DNA from 2 places in the Lysinibacillus sp. NPDC056959 genome. Region 2 is predicted to be linked to the other one. Evidence: riboswitches for the same ligand, from Rfam matches in the RefSeq annotation. Region 2 holds a riboswitch; the other holds the start of a gene.
What was found. A riboswitch is a leader RNA that binds a small molecule or an ion and turns the genes downstream of it on or off. The one in region 2 is predicted to bind S-adenosylmethionine.
Positions count from the first base shown of each region.

Region 1: another riboswitch for S-adenosylmethionine. It lies ahead of ACFTQ7_RS10715 (cyclase family protein); the one in region 2 lies ahead of metK (methionine adenosyltransferase).

Region 1 covers NZ_JBHURE010000007.1:60,192-63,408, forward strand. The annotation lists gene ACFTQ7_RS10710 (Cof-type HAD-IIB family hydrolase) at 264-1,037, shown strand; gene ACFTQ7_RS10715 (cyclase family protein) at 1,161-1,898, opposite strand; SAM riboswitch class I at 1,998-2,102, opposite strand; gene ACFTQ7_RS10720 (YuzC family spore coat inner layer protein) at 2,253-2,660, opposite strand; gene ACFTQ7_RS10725 (SMI1/KNR4 family protein) at 2,816-3,217, shown strand, end outside.
Region 2 covers NZ_JBHURE010000020.1:62,003-65,219, reverse strand. The annotation lists gene pckA (phosphoenolpyruvate carboxykinase (ATP)) at 1-166, opposite strand, end outside; SAM riboswitch class I at 963-1,080, shown strand; gene metK (methionine adenosyltransferase) at 1,380-2,576, shown strand; gene ACFTQ7_RS18905 (gamma carbonic anhydrase) at 3,008-3,217, opposite strand, start outside.

The DNA of each region.
Region 1 (3,217 bases), on a different contig from region 2:
ACATTCTTTTAAGTTTGTCAAAATACGTACATATATTTAATTAAAAAAGTTATTGCGTATGTAATATTACCTATAATTAATTTCGGTATAAAGATGTTTCTTAATGTAAAATTAAAATTGTATTAGTTGGAAAAATATAGAGTTGGATGTTGGCCAATAAGAGGAGTCATACAACGCTTGCCTGTAGTGAAAATTAGCCATTTAATTATAGATTTATCATCAATGCACCTGGTGAAAATATACAAAATGAAAAGGAGAGAACAATGGATTATAAAATTGTATTTTTTGACGTAGATGGAACGCTTGTTAATTATGAAGATGGTCGTATGCAAGAAAGTACAAGGAACGCTATTCAACAATTAAAGGATAAAGGAATTCATATTGTAGCTGCTACAGGAAGACCTTTATCAATGTGCCAGGATTTAAGAAATGTAGGAATAGAGACGTTTATTACAGCTAATGGTGCATATGTTAAGCACCAAGATCAAGTCATACATAAAATACCGGTCGCCAAAGAAGTGGTCCAAGTAGTGAAGGCTTTTGCTGATGAAAATAAACAAAGTCTATCGTTTTTCACAGAAACATTATCAATGAATAACGTCCAAGAAAAAAAGACATTAAAAGCTATGAAAGAAACATTATCTTTGCGGGAGTTTCCCGTTATCAATGAAGATATTGTAACGCAAGAAGTGTATTTAATGTGTTTATATGTTGATGAGGATATTGAGAAAAAGTATACCTCTACATTTCCTCATTTATTATTTAAAAGGTGGCATCCTTACATTACAAATATTTTGCAACAGGATATTTCTAAGTCTATTGCTGTTCAAGCTGTACTAGAATATTTCGACTTGAGTACAGAAGAAGCACTTGCTTTTGGGGATGGAGATAATGATATCGACATGCTAGAGAAGGTCGGCTTTGGTATTGCAATGGGTAATGGTAGTGAAGCATTAAAAAATGTCGCTAATTTTGTAACAAAGAAATCAACAGAAGATGGTATTGATTATGCTCTTCGTGAGCTAAAAATCATTTAATGGAAAAAATCGTATTAAGTTCATAGCTCTCATGTTGATCGTGTTTCTAAAAAGGAAAAAAATCTAAATAAATGATTAAGAAAGGTCTGGTTCAATATGTATTGAATCAGACCTGTTGCTATATTAAGGCAATATAGCAAATGAGCGGACAGGGAATCCAGATGCTTTTTCAGGCTTTGCCACAATATTGAATATAACGGCGCCTTTTGGAGGTAGCTTATCCAAATTTGTCATAAGCTCAATTTGATAAGTATCTTGCTCAAGCACAAAATATTCGCCATCTAACTTACCGTTTTTACGAAAATCTGTTGCTGAATCCGTATCAAAAGTTTCGTGGCCAATCGCACTTACTTTTCGTTTGTTGAATAAAAATTGCAACGCTTCTAATCCCCAGCCAGGAATATGATTATTGCCATCAGCATCTTTGTTGCTGAAAGCCTCTTTATCTGGCCAACGTTTACTCCAATCGGTGCGTAGCGCAACGAAGGTACCTTCTTCAATTTCTCCATATTCAGCTTCAAAGTTAATAATATCTTGAACGCTTAACGTGTAGTCGTTGTTAATTTCAGCTTCCTTCGATTTATCAATAACGATGAGTGGGAGTACTAGTTCTTTTAGCTCCAATTCCTCTAAATAGCGTGTTTCTCTCACGAAATGGATTGGTGGGTCGATATGTGTTCCGTATTGCCCAGGGAAAGTGAATTGTTGTGCAAAGAAGCCATCATCATGCGAAAATAATGTTTCAAATTTTGCATCATCAAACATAAAGAAATGAGGAGAGTTTGGACCGAATGTATGTGTTAAATCAACCCATTCTTTTGATTTTAATAGTTGTATTGCTTGTAAAAGTTCGTTTGTCATTATAGTTCCCTGCTTTCTGTTAATTATTTTGAATGCAACAATAAAAAAGAGCCCTCCTTGTAGAAGAGGACTCTTGTGCAGAAGCAAATGCAGTAAGTCTTCTCATCTTCAAGGCTAAATTTTGCCATTTGGAATTAGCACCATACCTATAGGCTGGTTGCTGAGACTTCATAGGGCCAATCCCTCCGTCTCTCTTGATAAGAAAATAAAATATAAGAATTTTCGGAAATAAAATTTATGAATACTTTAGCATATTTATATATAGTTTACAAGTTCAGTAGGGATACGTGGTTATAATTCATAAAGAAGATGCTAAAGGCAAAAAAAAGAGGCCCTCTTCAAAGGACCAACTTTTCACCAACCCAAAATTAGTGTTAGCTTACAACAGCCGCTATCAGTAAATAGTATACGAAATCCATCTGGTGTATAGGTAGTATCGAATTTTACCGTAATGCCTGTTGACGCAATTAACTTTTCAACTTCTGTTTTATTTGATTGTTGTGCTGCGTTCATAAGATCATGTGCAAATTGCTCTGATTCATCAATTTTATCCGTAAGTAATTGTGCTTGCTGCATAATAACTTTGATTCGTTTCGCAGAAGTCTTTAATTTTACTGTATTGATGGATGGAAATGGACCTCTATTCGTTGGGTCAGGCATTGCTAGATGTTTAGAAGGTAGTTGAGTAGTTGGTTGATTTGCCATTACCCATGCCGGATAATAATTAGGATAGACAAAATACGGATAAGGATTGTAATACACTAAATTCCTCCTATCCTATAGTTGATACATTATCTTATGTACAACAGAGACTTTAGGTGTTAATGGCCGTGCTTTGAAAAGCTTGAGCGAAAAGGACCTCAGTTCAACGGCTTAAATCCCGATCAATTTATTCTTCTTCAAAAGGAGTTATTAAAATGGATATTCGTGCATACATAAAAAATGGTTTTGAAATTTACTATGAACGTTATAATCAGGTGTCTGAAGATGGATTTTGTAGATGGATGTGCCCGGATGTACCTGAAGAAATGAAGGTAGTTGATATCGATGCAGAGTGGTCTGTGTGGAGAATGATTCCTTCCACCGTAACGGAGGGAGATATTCAAACGTTAGAAAAAGAGTTCGGACTTAATTTTCCCGAATGGTATAAAGCTTTTATTTCAACGTATCATCATTATTTTGGTGTAATACCTGACCAAAGTATTGAGGATCCTTTAAATAATGTAAGAGATATGTTTAATCCATCATTATGCAGTTTAGGATATCTTCCATTTTCGTGGGATACAGAGTATGGAAAAATAATTTGTATTGATTTAAAT
Region 2 (3,217 bases):
GACCAGTGTATTTGCCAGTTTCTGCACGAACTGCGCCATCTACTGTTAACATAGCTTCACCACGAGAAGTAGCTTTTTCAGCTAATTGTGGTACTGAAAGTTGAACATTAATGTTACTGCCGCTTAATAATTCCTTCAGTTCGTTTGCAATTTCTACTGAATTCATCGATTAAATACCATCCTTTTTTATAGTATTCCCTTGAGTCTGAGGGAGATTTTCTTAATTTCAAAAATAGTATAACACAATTGCTTAAATAATCTATACTAATTCAGAAATTATTTTTCAGATTTTATTACTTTTCAAGAAAACGACAAAAAGTAAATTGATTCGTTTTGATAATGCTTTTTACCCTATCTATTATAAGTGATCAGTCAATCACTTTCGACACAGCAAAATTGTGTTCTAGAAGCTTTTGGCTTATATGAGGTTCGCACAGGATGTGAAGTTTTCAGCTTGTTTTTATTAGTTGGAGCTTGTCTTCAATTGAAAAGGGGCTACAATCATTTTCATCCACCACATGTTCCGTAGCTGACGCTTTGCTTTCACTACAAAATGTGCTGTAAAGGGTTACACATATGTTAACACATGATGTGAGGTGGAGAGTAGGGATTATTTTGTTTGAATTTACAGGATAATACAAATGAGTTTCATAATAATGGTATAACTGTAGCTAACGCTTTGCTTTCGCTATAGATAAACAAAGCGTCCGGAATCGGTTTTGTGCTTATGCCTGGAGACGTTATTTTGCGAAAGCGCAGTGTTAACGTAGTGACAGCAATGTGTTTTTGTCTTTGCGACAGCACGAGAGCCGACATGATTTTCGCTTTCGGTAATGCTACAGGACGTGGCGTTCTTACACTGAGTTTCCCTATTTTAGCGGGTGTTTGGGCACTCGCTGAAAGAAGTTAAAAATATTTGACAACGTTCGACCTTTTCCGTATTATGAGATATTGAACGGATACTCTTATCCCGAGCTGGTGGAGGGTCAGGCCCTGTGAAACCCGGCAACCTGCATGAACTATTTCACGACATGCGCTGGTGCCAACCTGATGCAAGGGAAACCCCTTGAACGATAAGAGTGAAAGGTTACGAAGTCATTATTCCTTTCCTCATGTTAAGTAAGCGTGAGAAAAGGATTTTTTTATTGTTAAAAACGAATGTAAAGGTAAGTATATAGTCCTTTCCTTATTATAATGACGGATCTTTCGAAAACCTCGTGTTAAAAGCAGTAGTTGTTTTTTGTGCGGAAACGTAGTGTAAACGTAGCGACAGCAACAACTGCTTTAGAGTTCAATCTATAGGAGCGGGCTTGACATGGGTAATGAGTACCGTATTAATTCGCAAATATTATTTGTAAAAGTAATTGGAGGAAAACCAAATGACAAAACGTCGACTGTTTACATCAGAAAGTGTAACAGAAGGACATCCAGACAAAATTTGTGATCAAATCTCGGATGCCATTTTAGATGCTATTTTAGCAGAAGATCCAAACGCACGTGTAGCGTGTGAAACAACAGTAACTACTGGTTTAGTATTAGTAGCAGGAGAAATTACTACGTCTACTTATGTAGACATTAAAGGTATCGTTCGTGATACTGTAGCAGAAATCGGTTATACACGTGGGAAATATGGCTTTGATGCTGAAAATCTAGCAGTACTTGTTGCTATTGGTGAACAATCACCTGATATTGCTCAAGGTGTTGACCAAGCATTAGAGGCACGTGAAGGCTCTATGACAGACGCTGACATTGAAGCAATTGGCGCAGGTGACCAAGGCTTAATGTTCGGTTATGCATGTAACGAAACACCAGAGCTTATGCCGTTACCAATTAGTTTAGCGCATAAATTGGCTCGTCGTTTAACGGAAGTACGTAAATCTGGTGAACTAGGTTATTTACGTCCAGACGGAAAAACACAAGTAACAATTGAGTATGATGAAAACAATGTACCAGTGCGAGTTGATACGATTGTCATTTCTACACAGCATGACGAAGAAGCTACACTTGAGCAAATTCAAGCAGACTTAAAAGAATTCGTTATTGCTCCAGTTGTTCCGAGTGAATTATTAGATGCCGAGACTAAATATTTCATCAACCCAACTGGCCGATTCGTAATTGGTGGTCCAAAAGGAGATGCTGGCCTAACTGGACGTAAAATCATCGTTGATACATACGGTGGCTATGCCCGTCATGGTGGTGGTGCTTTCTCTGGTAAGGATGCAACTAAGGTAGACCGTTCAGCGGCATATGCAGCCCGCTATGTGGCAAAAAATATCGTAGCAGCTGGTTTAGCAGATCGAGCTGAAGTACAACTAGCTTATGCGATTGGTGTTGCTCAACCTGTATCTATTGCTGTTGATACATTCGGGACAGGAAAAGTTACGGAAAGTGAAATTGTAAAATGGGTACGCGAGCTATTTGACCTACGCCCAGCAGGGATTATTAAAATGCTTAACCTTCGTCGCCCAATTTATAAGCAAACTGCAGCATATGGTCACTTCGGTCGTACAGACTTAAATGTACCTTGGGAACAAACGGACAAAGCAGACGCATTAAAAGAAAAAGCAGGTTTATAAACTATTCAGCTAAAGTAATAAAGTGGTTGGACAAATATTTTAAGATACTATTACAGAAAGGGGCTTAACATGCTATTGCCCCTTTCGTTGTTTTTAACTTCTTTCAGCGGGTGTCTAAACACCCGCTGAAAGAAGTTAAAGCCCCCGGTGGATGTCACGGAATCAGAAAGGAGTGCTTAGGGGATGTTAGCCTAAAACCATCGCATTCATGCGATAACGACTAACTGACCTACATCGGTAAAAGGGCCATGTCCTGTGGCATTACCGAAATGACCGACATCGTGTCGGCCCTCACGCAGGCCTAAGCACAAAGCCGATTCCGGACGCAATTATGCCGAGGCATAATTGATCAAAAAAATAAGCGCCATATATAATCACGTGGGGATCGGTTGTCTAAGCAACGTGGAGCTGCTTTGATTTAGTTGAAATAACTATTTATTCTTTGGTTGAAGAGATTTATAGTATTGGCCTTTTTCTACATATTCATGTATGATGCGTTCCATATCTTCTTTATCTTCATCATTTAATTCTCTTACAACTTTTGCGGGACGCCCTAATGCTAAGCTATTTGGAGGAATGACTTTGCCTGGAGGAACAAGGCTACCTGCCCCAATAAATGCACCCTCTCCAATCTCCGCTCC